Regions from separate parts of the Listeria marthii genome, predicted to be linked through region 1. Evidence: riboswitches for the same ligand, from Rfam matches in the RefSeq annotation. Region 1 holds a riboswitch; each other region holds the start of a gene.
What was found. A riboswitch is a leader RNA that binds a small molecule or an ion and turns the genes downstream of it on or off. The one in region 1 is predicted to bind S-adenosylmethionine.
Positions count from the first base shown of each region.

Region 2: it holds a riboswitch for S-adenosylmethionine, as region 1 does, so the genes downstream of both, HCJ55_RS08080 (ABC transporter substrate-binding protein) here and HCJ55_RS10475 (MetQ/NlpA family ABC transporter substrate-binding protein) in region 1, are expected to answer to the same signal.
Region 3: it holds a riboswitch for S-adenosylmethionine, as region 1 does, so the genes downstream of both, HCJ55_RS04570 (5-methyltetrahydropteroyltriglutamate--homocysteine S-methyltransferase) here and HCJ55_RS10475 (MetQ/NlpA family ABC transporter substrate-binding protein) in region 1, are expected to answer to the same signal.
Region 4: it holds a riboswitch for S-adenosylmethionine, as region 1 does, so the genes downstream of both, metK (methionine adenosyltransferase) here and HCJ55_RS10475 (MetQ/NlpA family ABC transporter substrate-binding protein) in region 1, are expected to answer to the same signal.

Region 1 covers NZ_JAASWB010000005.1:73,894-77,387, reverse strand. Annotated here, with positions in the region: gene HCJ55_RS10480 (pyridoxal phosphate-dependent aminotransferase) at 1-868, opposite strand, end outside; SAM riboswitch class I at 1,021-1,140, shown strand; gene HCJ55_RS10475 (MetQ/NlpA family ABC transporter substrate-binding protein) at 1,251-2,072, shown strand; gene HCJ55_RS10470 (methionine ABC transporter ATP-binding protein) at 2,087-3,103, shown strand; gene HCJ55_RS10465 (methionine ABC transporter permease) at 3,100-3,494, shown strand, end outside.
Region 2 covers NZ_JAASWB010000004.1:77,962-81,455, forward strand. Annotated here, with positions in the region: gene HCJ55_RS08075 (ABC transporter permease) at 1-539, opposite strand, end outside; gene HCJ55_RS08080 (ABC transporter substrate-binding protein) at 642-2,216, opposite strand; SAM riboswitch class I at 2,303-2,405, opposite strand; gene HCJ55_RS08085 (GNAT family N-acetyltransferase) at 2,546-2,824, opposite strand; gene HCJ55_RS08090 ((4Fe-4S)-binding protein) at 2,836-3,069, opposite strand; gene HCJ55_RS08095 (IMP dehydrogenase) at 3,248-3,494, shown strand, end outside.
Region 3 covers NZ_JAASWB010000002.1:349,847-353,340, reverse strand. Annotated here, with positions in the region: gene HCJ55_RS04590 (calcium-transporting ATPase) at 1-255, shown strand, start outside; gene HCJ55_RS04585 (Imm8 family immunity protein) at 382-750, shown strand; gene HCJ55_RS04580 (DUF1294 domain-containing protein) at 764-1,021, opposite strand; gene HCJ55_RS04575 (RidA family protein) at 1,100-1,477, shown strand; SAM riboswitch class I at 1,541-1,638, shown strand; gene HCJ55_RS04570 (5-methyltetrahydropteroyltriglutamate--homocysteine S-methyltransferase) at 1,732-2,835, shown strand; gene uvrC (excinuclease ABC subunit UvrC) at 2,939-3,494, shown strand, end outside.
Region 4 covers NZ_JAASWB010000003.1:19,213-22,706, reverse strand. Annotated here, with positions in the region: gene asnB (asparagine synthase (glutamine-hydrolyzing)) at 1-68, opposite strand, end outside; gene metK (methionine adenosyltransferase) at 206-1,405, opposite strand; SAM riboswitch class I at 1,513-1,621, opposite strand; gene HCJ55_RS05550 (hypothetical protein) at 1,806-2,108, shown strand; gene HCJ55_RS05545 (L-lactate dehydrogenase) at 2,151-3,065, opposite strand; gene HCJ55_RS05540 (DUF2584 domain-containing protein) at 3,082-3,324, opposite strand; gene ytkD (RNA deprotection pyrophosphohydrolase) at 3,375-3,494, opposite strand, start outside.

The DNA of each region.
Region 1 (3,494 bases):
CACACGTCTGATCCCCTGTTATCGCCTCAATCGCAGCATCTTGAATTCCTGGAAAGAGACTAACATACATATGGTCTTGAATCAGATTGATTGCCTCAATGACTTCACTATTTCCGACTGCAAAACCAACGCGCCAGCCCGCCATATTATACGTTTTTGAAAGTGTATATAGTTCAATCCCAACTTCTTTCGCGCCGTTCGTTTCTAAAAAACTAATTGGCTTCTCGCCGTCAAACCCGATTCCTCCGTAAGCAAAATCATGCGCAACAACGATATTATGCTCCTTGGCAAAAGCAACTGTTTCTTCAAAGAAATCGGCCGTTGCAACTGCGCCAGTTGGATTATTAGGATAATTTAAATACATTAATTCGGCTTTTTTAGCTATATCTTCTGGAATTTTAGTGAAATCCGGTAAAAAATTATTTGCGGCAATTAGCGGCATTTTTTCAAATTGAACTTCGCCTAGAACTACGCCGGACAAATAATCGGGATAACCTGGGTCCGGTAGAAGCATGACATCGCCCGGGTCCATTAAACACATCGGTAGCTCTACTAAGCCAGTTTTTGTGCCGAATAAAATCGCGACTTCTGTATTTGGATCAATTGTTACATTATATTCACGCGCATAAAAATCAGCGGCGGCTTGTTTTAGCTCATGCTTTCCGCGAAACAAAGAATATTTGTGGTTAAGTGGTTTTTCTGAAGCTGTTTTCATCGCTTCCACAATGTGTTTGGGTGTTGGCTGGTCTGGATTTCCTTGACCTAAGTTAATAACATCATGACCTTCTGCCACCTTTTTTCCAACTTTTTCTACAAGGCTAGAAAAAAACTGATCTGGTAAATTTTGCAAGCGTTTGGAAATTTTCATATGACACCCGTCCTTTTTAAGTTTCATTGATTAAAATAGTAAAGTTTTCTGAAGTATTTGTCCAGTACGATTTTTTTAAAACTTAAAAAAGCATTGACAAATTAAGCTAATATGCGTATATTTTTAACTAACAGGTTTTTCTAAAATATTTTCTCTTATCGAGAGCGGCAGAGGGACTGGCCCGATGAAGCCCGGCAACCTAACTTTATTTAAGCGTAAAGTGAAGGTGCTAATTCCAGCAAAATGGTGTATTCCGTTTTGGTAGATAAGAGGAGCTGGATATGTTCGACTTTCCACTTCTCTATTCTAAAATAGAGAAGTTTTTTTATTGTTTTCATGAATAAATCTGGATAATCACACAACATACTAGGGAGGAAAAAAGATGAGAAAATTAACAAAAGGGTTAGGAATTTTACTTGCATCAAGCCTTGTTTTAGGATTAGCAGCGTGCGGAGGCGGTAGTGATGATAAAGCCTTGAGCACAGAAAAAATCACAATCGGAACAACAGCAGGACCTCACCAACAAATCGCTGAGGAAGTTCAAAAATTAGCGAAAAAAGACGGTCTTGAAATCAAAATCAAAACATTTGATGACTATAATACACCAAATACAGCTTTAAACGATGGTGATTTGGATGCGAATAACTACCAAACAATCCCATTTTTAGAGCAACAAAAGAAAGATAAAGGCTACAAATTAGATGTTGCTTTTAAAACAGTAGCATTCCCAATGGGTATTTACTCCAACGATATTAAAGACTTAAAAAATCTTAAAAAAGGCGACAAAATTGCCGTTCCAAACGATCCAAGTAACGAATACCGTGGTTTAAAACTATTTGAAGATGCTGGCATTATTAAATTAAAAGATGGCGTGGAAGAAAAAGCAACGAAAAAAGACATTGCTGAAAACCCACTTGACCTTGAAATCGTTGAACTAGAAGCTTCTCAAATCCCTGCACAATTAGATGAAGTTGCAGCCGCAGCTATCAATACTAACTTTGCAATGGGCGCTGGACTTTCTATTAATAAAGATGCCATTTACCACGAACCTACAAAAGACAATCCATATCCAAACGTTTTTGTCGTTCGTAGTGCCAACAAAGACGATGAAGTCGTAAAAACATTAGAAAAATATTACCATTCAGATGAAGTAAAAGCATTTATTGAAAAAGAATTTAATGGGTCTGTAGTACCTGCATTCTAGGGAGTTGTTTTATTTTGATCGAATTACATCAAGTTTCAAAATCATTTAATGTAAATGGAAAAACCGTAGAAGCCGTCAAAAATGTTTCTATTACAGTCGAAAAAGGAGAAATTTTCGGTGTCGTTGGTTACAGTGGCGCCGGGAAAAGTACCCTTGTTCGTTGCATCAACTTGCTTGAACGTCCAGATGCTGGCCAAGTTGTGATTGATGGGAAGAACTTATCTACCCTATCAAGCAAAGAACTTCGTGTCGCACGCCGGAAAATTGGTATGATTTTCCAAGGATATAACTTACTAAAAACCGCAACTGTCTATGATAACATTGCCAAACCATTAAAATTAGAAGGCGTTCCAAAAGACGAAATCGAAACACGTGTGAATAAATACTTGTCGATCGTTGGCCTAGAGGATAAACGAAACAACTATCCAAGCCAACTTTCTGGCGGTCAAAAACAACGTGTTGCGATTGCTCGTGCTCTTGCGCATGAACCAGAAATTCTGCTGAGCGATGAAGCAACAAGCGCCTTGGACCCTGAAACAACAGAAGCAATTTTGCAACTGTTACTTAAAATTAATGCGGAACTCGGCATTACGATTTTCTTAATTACACATGAACTTGATGTCATTCAACGTATTTGTGACCGGGTCGCTGTAATGGAAAATGGACATTTAGTGGAGCAAGGTACTGTTCTTGATATTTTCACGAAAGCGAAACACGCGACAACCAAGCGTTTTGTTGGATCGGAAGCTAGTTTCGATATCCCACAAGATTTGCTTGAAAAATACATCGCAACTGGTAAATTGGTCTCCCTTCATTTTATTGGAGACGAAGCGGATGAACCTGCACTTGCTCTTGTATCGCGCAAATTCGACGTTTTGCCAAGCATTTTAGCTGGCGGAATTGATCATTTGAAAAACGGAACACTTGGAAAACTGCTTGTTCATTTAAAAGGTGACGAAGCGGAATATAGTAAAGCAATTGCTTATTTGAAAGAATCTGGGGTCGTTGTTGAGGAGGTCGAGTTACTATGAGTTTGTTTTTTGAAGAATGGGGACCGATACTTTGGCAAGGATTTCTAGAAACACTGACGATGACTGGAATTACACTTGTGATTTCACTCGCGATTGGTTTGCCACTTGGCGTATTTTTAACATTAACGCGTAAAGGTGGTCAATCGGAAAATCGGATTGCATATAGTATTTTAAACTGGGTCATTAATATTTTACGTTCGTTGCCGTTTATCATTTTGTTATTCTTAATGATTCCGGTAACACGTTTTGTTGTTGGGACTACTATTGGGATTCAAGGTGTTATCATGCCGCTTGTTGTATTTACGGCACCTTACATCGCCCGTTTAATGGAGTCCGCCCTGTTGGAAGTTGACCGCGGAGTTGTTGAAGCCTACCAAGCAATGGGAATTTC
Region 2 (3,494 bases), on a different contig from region 1:
TCCGCCATATCCCAAAAAGAGTCGACCCCAATCGTTCGCATTCCTAAACTCGGAAGCCAACCTAGCTGAATCGAAAATACATCTATTAAAATCATCCCAAACCAAAAAATCGGAATCGAAATCCCTATATAAGAAATCCCATTTAACACTTTATCAATCCACGTATTTTCATAATTCGCCGCAACCAAACCAAGTGGAATTGATAATAGTAGCGTTAGTACAAGCGAAGTTCCCACCAAACCAAGTGTCGCCGGAATTCTCTCTAAAATTTGTTGTAAAACTGGCTGGCTGTTCACAATCGAATAACCAAGATTCCCTTGCAACAAGTTTCCAAGCCAAATAAAGTACTGCACATAAATCGGTTGATCAAGTCCTAAGCTCTGTCTAATCCGCTCCACATCATCAGGATTCATATCAGGCGTAACAAAGGAATTCACGGGATCCCCGGGCGCTAATTTGATAAGGGCAAACGAAATAATCGAAATAATAAATAGCATCGGAATAATTTGCAATACGCGTTTTATGATTGTTTTTAGCATAATTTATCTCCTATCTAAAACACTAAAAATGACAAGTAAAAATCTGAACCTGCCAAAAAACAAGCATGGCAGGTCAGATTTTTCACGAATGATTTTTAATTATTATTCCGTTAAATATAATTTAGAAAGATCACGGAACATTGTTACTGGTTGTGGTGTTGCAGCTTTTTGTCCACCGTAACGGCTATCAAGAGCTAGCACTGCATTATCATAAGAAATTGGATAAATTACAGCGTCATCAGCAATTGTTTTTTGGATTTTTTCATAGATTTCTTGACGTTCTTTGTCGTCAGCAGTTACAGCACCTTTTTCCCAAAGTGCGTCTAGGTCTTTGTTGTGGTAGTTTGAGTAGTTGTAAGGCGCATCGCTTAGGTATAGGGATTTATATGCATCCGGATCGTTCCCCATGATATAACCATTTAGCGCGATCGAGTAATCTGCGTTTTTACGGTCAAGTGTGATGTTGCTAAGTGCATTTGGATCTGTTGGTTTCAAGTCCAGTGTCACGCCGATTTCTTTGTATTGTTGTTGCAAGTAAAGCGCGATACTTTCTTGTGATTTACTGTTGTTTAAATAGTAAACAGTTAGTTTTTGACTTGTATCAAAACCACTTTCTTTTACTAATTTTTTCGCTTTGGCAATGTCTTGGTCGTATGTTTCTACTTTATCAGTGAAATATTTCGTGTTTTCTGTTAGGAATGAGGAAGCTGGTTTTGCGTATTCATCTGAACCGTAAGCCGCATCAATGATTTCTTCACGGTCAAGCGCATAAGAAAGGGCTTGGCGAAGTTCTTTTGATTTAAGTGCTGGTTGGTTTTCGTTGAATGTCGCATAGCTTAAGCGATTTTCCGGGTAAGTGATAATGTTTACCGCGCTCGCTTTCTCTACTTTGTTTCTATCAGAAGGTTGAATAGATTTTAAGTTAATTTCACCATTTTGCAGTGCTAAATTAGCTGCGTTTTGGTCTTTTGTGATTCGGAAAGTAACTTTATCCAATTTCGGTTTGCCGTCAAAGTAGTCGTTGAATCTTTCTAAGGAAACGTATTCCCCTGTTTTGTATTCAACAAATTTGTACGGACCTGAGCCGATTGGATTTTTGTTTTTATCACTTTTCTCGATGTTTTCTACCCCTTCAAAAATGTGTTTTGGAATTGGGAAGAAAGTTTTAATTGTATTTTCAAAGGCTGGAGCAACAGTTGGTAATGTGAATTTCACCGTTGTGTCGTCTACTGCTTCTACTTTTACAGGTTTATCGTCAAAAACAAAGTTGCCGCGGTTCGGGCTGTTTTGTTTTGTATCTAAAATAGAATTAACAGTAAATACTACATCGTCTGCAGTTAAAGGTTTGCCGTCGTGCCAAGTTAAACCATCTTTTAGTTTCACAGTGTAAGTTAAGTTGTCATCTGAAATATCTAAGCTTTTTGCAAGTGCCGGTTTCCCGTCAACTTCCCAAAATAGCGGTGCGTATACAGCTTGTTGAATCGTTAATGTTACACGGTCAGAAGCGTAGTTAGGATTGATAACTTCTGGATCTCCTGTAACTCCGATAATAAGAGAGCCGCCGTCTTTCGCTTTGCCTGAACCGTTTGCTTTGTCTGAACTAGCGCCAGAACCTCCGCAAGCCGTTAACACCAAGGCAAAAACCGAGATAACCGCTACTAATAAAAATTTCTTCATCTAACAAAAACTCCCCTCTTTAAGCGCTAAAAAATAACGCTTCCTCTGTTTTTTGGTCAGAATCGAAGCGCCTCATTAAAAGCTACTACTTATCTGCCAGAATATTACTTCTGATCGGAATTAGCATAGAACTTGCGCTCCGCTGCTGGGTTTCACTGGGCCGATTCCCTCCACCACTCTTGATAAGAAAACGTAATACTATTATTCCTATAAGTTTACTGTGAATTAAAGATACACTGAAACAAAGCAGATGTCAAGAAGAGAAAACTGAAATCCCAAAAATTATTTTATAAAAAAATAGACCGGGCAGAAAACCCAGTCTACGCTTGTTATTTAGATGCTTCTACTTCTTGATATTCCGGCTTCTTAGAAAACTCAGCTTTTGCAAATGGACAAAGCGGAATAATTTTCTTCCCTTCTGATTTTGCTTTTTCAACCGCGCGTTTCACCAGTTCTTGGGCTATTCCTTGACCTCGAGCCGCATCATCCACGCCAGTATGGTCAATAATAAACATATCTTCCCCAGTTGGCACAAAAGTCACTTCGCCAACCTCTACGCCTTCATCATTTACAGCATAAATTCTATTTTCACCATTTTTATATTCCATTTAATCTCCTCCTATTTCTCGATATATTGAAGCGCTCCACTTGGGCAAGTATGAATCACCCGCTTCGCCTCTTCTTTCGATACATTATCCGGCATAATCCACGGTTTTCGGTCCAAATTAAAAAGTTCTGCGTTACCTTTTACACAATTACCCGAATGCTCGCAAACATTTGTATTAAAATAAATATCTATATCCGCCCCGCGATACTTACGGTAGCCTCGTTCAAGCAGCGTTTCCTCGTCCATCTGATTACCTCCTTCGCCAAAGTTTCTCTACCTTTCATCTATTCCACTCATCACCCAAAAGAAAACGTCCAGAAACATTCCTAAAAAAGCTCCCCCAATCATTGACTTTCCTGCCAGTTATTGAAATAATAAAGATATTTTATAAATTCATTTAAAAATAGAAGAAGGAGTGGAAATAATGGCATTTTATTTTGAAGAACCGTCCCGCACATTTAGTGAATTTTTACTTGTTCCAGGCTACTCATCCGCTGAATGTGTTCCAACAAACGTTAGCTTAAAAACACCAATCGTAAAATTTAAAAAGGGTGAAGAATCTGCTATCACAATGAACATTCCGCTTGTTTCCGCAATTATGCAAGCTGTTTCCGACGATAATATGGGTATCGCTCTTGCTACAGAAGGTGGCGTATCATTCATCTTCGGCT
Region 3 (3,494 bases), on a different contig from region 1:
ACATTTGCAGCTCGCTCGAACGTCCAAACCGCATTTGGCGCAGGATTCTTCAGCAACAAATACGTTATCGGCGCCGTATTACTTTGTTTCGTCTTATACGGAATCACCGTACTACCAGGAGCTCGCGAAATCTTCTCAATCCCAGCAACATTCGGCTTACATGAATGGTCGATTGCAGCAGGCTTAGCACTCGGAGCAGTTGTGATGATGGAGATAATTAAAGTAGTTCAGAATAAATTTTTTAAAGAAGCGTAAAAAAACAGAAATCCCTTTTTAAAATGAGGGATTTCTGTTTTTTAATAATACATTGAGTGCTATATCTATTATATACTGAATATAGATTCTTAGATTAACAAATTTTAATTCACACGGAGGAGTTAAATGAAAAAACAACATAATTCAAAACTTGTTTTATTACAAGAAATCCATTCAACAGAAATAGAAGTCCCGCTTAAAGATTGGGAATATGACCCAGAAAAAGAACTTTATCTAGTTATTGATTTGTTTATTGGAACAAATGATGGCACGAAAAGAGGCAATTATTTTCACATTCCAGTGGTAACACCAGCAACTTTGTATAAACTTCCAAAAGGGAAACGAAAAGCAATCGTATTGGAATATTATCGTTATGATTTACTTTTGGATAAAATAGAATCCATTTTGGAAAAATGTACAAAAGAGAGCTGGGATGATTCTTGTGAAGCGCTGCAAAATTATTTCTTTTGGGAATATGAAAATTACAAAGCTTAAAATTTAATGGAGATTAATACAACCACCAAACCAAAACCCCAACAGTCCAAACCATCGCAAGCGGCACTAAAATCCGGAACTTCGGTTTTTGTGTTTTATGATGAAACAACTGCATCGACATCCAGCTACCAAATGCCCCGCCGAGAAATGCGGTGAAAAGCAGTACAGATTCAGGTATCCGATAAGCGTGTTTAATTGCTTTCCGTTTATCGATAGCGAATAATAGAAAAGAAATAAGCGTTATCGCGATTAAATATATTGTTAAAATCATCCAGAAATCCCCCTTCGTTGCTAAAACAAACTTTATTGATTAGAATAAAAGCATACCATAAAAGAAAGCAGGGATAAAATGGCAAAAGAAATTATTCAAACATCGTCAGCCCCAAAAGCACTTGGACCATACTCACAAGCTGTAAAAGTGAACGGACTTATTTTTACGTCAGGTCAACTTGGTATTAACCCGGCAACTGGAGAATTAGCAGAAGGCGCGACAAAACAAGCCGAGCAAGCTTTTAAAAATTTAGCAGCAGTGTTAGAAGAAGCAGGTTCTGGACTGGATAAAATCATCAAAGCGACCGTTTTCTTCAAAGATTTAAATGAATTTACGGCTGTAAATGAAGTTTATGCGACATTCTTTTCCAGTGATTTCCCAGCGAGAAGTGCTTTCCAAGTAGCGAAATTGCCGCTTGATGCTGAAATTGAAATCGAAGTTATCGCAGAAGCATAAATATTCAGAAATAAATTTGACAACTACGAGAAGCAAACGATATAATAAGAACCAATTACATAGTACTTATCAAGAAAGGTGGAGGGTTCTGGCCCAGCGAAGCCTTGGCAACCGGATTTTTCACGGTGCCAAATCCAGCAGGTAACACTGACAGATAAGGCACGCGAATCAGGTAAATTCACTTTCCCTTAAAAGCTGTCTTTTGAGGGAAAGTTTTTTTGTACATAAAAATAAAACGAATTGAGGCGAAGGAAATGAATCAAGTAGCACCATTTTATGCAGATCATGTTGGAAGTATTTTACGGACAAAGGCTATTAAAGACGCGCGGGAGAAGTTCCAAGCTGGCGAAATAACAGCCCAAGAGTTGCGCGAAGTTGAAAATACAGAAATTAAATACATTGTCGAAAAGCAAAAAGAAGTCGGCTTAAAATCAATCACAGATGGCGAGTTTCGCCGTGCTTGGTGGCATTTTGACTTCTTGGAGAATTTGGATGGGGTAGAAGGATACGATGCGGCTGGAGGTATTCAGTTTAGCAAAGTGCAAACAAAATCGCATTCGGTAAAAATCACGGCTCCGATCGATTTCACCACGCATCCATTTATAGAAGATTTTATTTTCCTAAAAGAAGCAGTTGGTGAAAATCATGTCGCGAAACAAACGATTCCAAGTCCAGCAATGCTTCATTATCGCGGCGACATTGAGTATCAGCCATATTTAGATGATGCCGACAAATTTGCCGCTGATTTAGCGACTGCGTATCAAAAAGCGATTCAAGCATTTTATGATGCTGGCTGTCGTTATTTACAATTAGATGATACGTCTTGGAGCTATTTATGCTCGGATGAACAACGCGAAGTCGTGCGACAAAGAGGATTTGATCCGGACACATTGCAAGAAACGTATAAAAATCTTATCAATGAATCTATCAAACATAAACCAGCTGATATGGTCATCACAATGCACATTTGCCGCGGGAATTTCCGTTCTACATGGATTGCGGAAGGCGGCTATGGACCAGTTGCGGAAACCTTATTCGGTCAATTAAACATCGATGGTTTCTTTTTAGAATATGATAACGAACGTTCTGGAGATTTTGCGCCATTAAAATATGTGACGCGCCCGGATTTGAAAATCGTTCTCGGCTTAATTACTTCGAAAACAGGTGAATTAGAAGACGAAGCGACGATTAAAGCGCGAATTGCAGAAGCGAGCGAAATCGTCCCATTAAGCCAATTACGCCTAAGTCCACAATGCGGATTCGCCTCCACAGAAGAAGGCAACATCCTGACCGAAGAAGAACAATGGAATAAATTACGCTACGTTGTCCAACTAGCAGAAGATGTTTGGGGTAAATAACTAATAAGAAGAGCTAGCCACATTTGTGCGCTAGTTCTTTTTGCGTCTTTACAAAAATGGCAAGTAGGACTAGAATAGATGTTCAAGAAGGAGGGGTGCCCCTTTGGATGACAAATTACAAACTAAATTAACCTTATTACCTGAATCACCAGGTTGTTATATTTATAGAGATGAAAATAACGAAATTCTGTATATCGGTAAATCAAAATGCTTGAAAAACCGCGTAAAATCCTATTTTCATAGCAAACAAATCGGAAAAACAGCAAGACTTGTACGGCAAATTCGCGATTTAGAATTAATCATTACTACTTCCGAAAAAGAAGCTCTACTACTCGAAATGATTTTAATTCAAAAATATCAGCCACCTTTTAATATCCAGTTAAAAGAAGGACCGAGTTACCCATATATTAAAATTACGAACGAAAAAAATCCGCATATCGAAGTCGTGTTGGAAGTAAAACAAGATGGTGCGCACTATTTTGGCCCATATCCTGGTCGCTATTCCGCTAGACAAACCGTAGAACTAATCGAAAAACTATTTCCACTCTGCAGATGCGACGGAAAGCCGGGCCGCCCGTGTTTATATTACCACCTAGGACTTTGCTTAGGGCCATGCCACGAGGAAATTGAGCCAGCTATCTATGAAAATCAAATCCGGA
Region 4 (3,494 bases), on a different contig from region 1:
AAGGTTTCTTTATCAGCGCCAGTAATTTCTGTAATGCGGTCATGTACGCATCCTACAAATCCACACATGGTAACATTTCTCCTCTATAATAGATAATCATTTTATCTTTTTTTCACAACGTCTATCATATCATAACTAAACGCTCTTTGCACTGTTTAGGAAAGAAAAAAACCGAACATTTCTAAGATGAAATGCTCGGTTAGACTTATTTTACAATTAATTTTTTCAATGCTTCTGCTTTATCAGTTCTTTCCCAAGGTAAATCAAGGTCGCTACGGCCAAAATGACCAAAGGCAGCTGTTTGACGGTAAATTGGGCGGCGCAGGTCTAGCATATGGATAATGCCAGCTGGTCGTAAGTCGAATAATGCATTTACGCCATCGATTAATTCTTGTTCGGAATAGTCACTTGTTCCATACGTATCAATCGAAATCGAAACCGGACGCGCAACGCCGATAGCATAGGCTACTTGTACTTCTACTTTTTTAGCAAGTCCAGCAGCTACGATATTTTTCGCAACATATCTTGCAGCATAAGCGCCAGAACGGTCTACTTTGGTCGGATCCTTACCGGAGAATGCTCCCCCGCCATGACGTGCATAACCACCGTATGTATCTACGATGATTTTACGGCCAGTTAAACCAGCATCGCCAAGTGGGCCACCGATAACAAAGCGGCCAGTTGGGTTGATAAAGTATTTCGTATCTTCATCTAAGAAAGAAGCATCAATCACTTCTGGGAAAAGATGTGTGTGCAAGTCTTTCGCAATTTGTTCTTGTGTGATATCAGGATGATGTTGAGTTGAAACAACAATCGTATCAATCCGAACTGGTTGATTAAATTCATCATATTCGACAGTTACTTGTGTTTTCGCATCTGGACGCAAGTAATCTAATTTATTTGTTTTACGTAATTCGGTTAATTTGCGAGCTAAACCATGCGCTAAGAAAATCGGTAATGGCATTAATTCTTCTGTTTCGTCTGTTGCAAAACCGAACATTAAACCTTGGTCTCCTGCTCCGATTGCTTCAATAGCAGCGTCAATTTCGTTGCCACTTCTGGATTCTAACGCTTCGTCTACGCCTTGTGCGATATCTGGTGACTGCTCATCAATTGCCGTTAAAACAGCACATGTTTCTGCATCAAAGCCATATTTTGCACGGGTATAGCCGATTTCTTTAATAGTATCGCGAACGATTTTAGGGATGTCTACATAAACAGACGTCGTAATCTCTCCCGCTACTAATACTAAACCAGTCGTCACCGTGGTTTCACAAGCCACACGCGCGTCCGGATCTTTTGAAATAATTGCATCTAAAATTGCATCAGATATTTGATCTGCAATTTTATCTGGATGTCCATCAGAAACCGATTCTGATGTAAATAGATGACGGTTTTTAGCCAATTTTAATTTCCTCCTTTAGTTCTCTCCAAATACGTCTCATATAAAAAGCCTCTCCCTATTTTGCACAAAACGCGCACGAATAGAGAAAGGCTATAATTATACCTTTGCTCTCATCGTTCAGAAGATAATACTCCTGCAACAGATTAGCACCTTTCACATATATGTGTAGGTTGCTGGGCTTCAAAGGGTCAGTCCCTCTACCGCTCTGGATGAAAGATAAATTTTAATTCTAAAATAGAATACCATAAACTGAGGCCAGATGCAATAATAATTCGGTTTTGAATTCATTTCCATCCCTTAAAAATGGCGTTTGATTATTTTTCACTTATCATTATTTCCAACCTGTGGTATGATAGATGGATAAAAAAGATGTTTTACTTAACTAAAGGAGATTGTATCTATGAGTTTAATTCCGCTATCCTTGATTATTTTTCTTGGGTTTTTAGCAGTTGTATGTTTATTTGATTTTGTGTTTCGTTTATATTGGTTTAAATATTTCCTAGCAACAATGGGATTAATTGCAAGTGGTGTGGTATTTTTCATCAGCTTTTACGGCGGTGGGATGTCCCAAACAGAAATAGCAATTGCCATTTTTATCGGCTCATTTGGTGAATATGTTGTGTCACTTATCATTAGCCTAGTTCGCTTTATTTCCAAAAAATCAAAAAAACCTAAACAAAAGAAAAAAGCTAAAACAGCCTAAAAAGCTAGCGACGTAAATGTCGCTAGCTTTTTTTATGAAAAATTATCGTTCAATTAACTGAAAAGCTTTTTTAATAATTTCAGCTGATGCAACAAAACTAGCCTCTTCATCTACAGTTAGTTTCGGTTCTAAAATAGCTATTACCCCATTTGCACCAATAAGCGCTGGTTGACCAATGTAAGTCGTTGTTTTTTCGGAATACACAGCTAACGGAAAAACTTGTTTAGCATCTGTTAAAAGCGCATCCACAATTCCCGCCGCGGCTGTCGCTATCCCAAAACTCGTCCAACCTTTTCCAGTTAAAATATTCCAGCCACCACCGCGAACAGCATCTTTTAAAGCTGGTAAATCAAGTGGTGTTGTTATTTTGTAATCGGCGATACTAATGCCGCCAATTTTCACCGTTGACCAAGCAACAAATTGCGATTCGCCGTGCTCGCCAAGGACGTATCCCTCGACACTCTTTGGATTAATATGTAACGTTTCCCCGACTACTCGTCTCATTCGCGCTGTATCAAGCGATGTGCCCGTCCCAAACACCCGCGAACGATCAAAGCCCGAAACTTTCTGAATAAGCATCGTAATTACATCACACGGATTCGTAATATTCACAAAAACCCCTTTAAAACCCGTCGCTACAATCTTCGGTACAATCTCTGCCACAGATTTGCTTGTTTCAACAAGTTCTTCCATTCGATCTTCCCGAAGTAGCGTTTCTGGCCCAACTGCCATCACAATCACATCTGCGTCCGCCAGCGCATCCCAATCGTTCGATGTGATAGTTGTATAAGAACGCGTCATCGAAGCCATATCTCGTAGTTCTAACGCTTCACTTTCTGCCTTTGTTTCGACCTTATCAATTAAAACAATTTCATCACAAATCCCTTGAGTAACAAGGGAAAAAGCCACGTCGCTTCCAACATGACCTGTACCAATTATTCCTACTTTGCGTTTCACAAAATCCCCTCCAAAATTAATTACTTGAATTTAATGCGATTAATTCATATTTAATGATGGTTTTATTATTTTCCCATACGAGTTTTCGTGGAATTGCTTCTCCAAGTGTTTCGCCTTCTTTTGTTTTACGAACTGCGATTGGCACATCAATTGGATAAATCCGATACCCTACTTTTTCAAGTTCAAAGAAATTATCAGAAATTCGTTTTTCATTTCCTTTTGTTACGATCATTGTGTTTACCTCTAGTGGCATACCCAATTTCTCCACCTCCATTTTCTTTTATCATAGCAGAGTTGACCCCTGTTTGACTAGTTTTTATCGGCTAGAATCCGCTCAGCTTGTTTCACAATTTGAACCATCCCAGCATCACGCATAAAAAAACTGAATGCCGGGTGTAAAATAAATTGACTCAATGCTCCGCGCAAAAC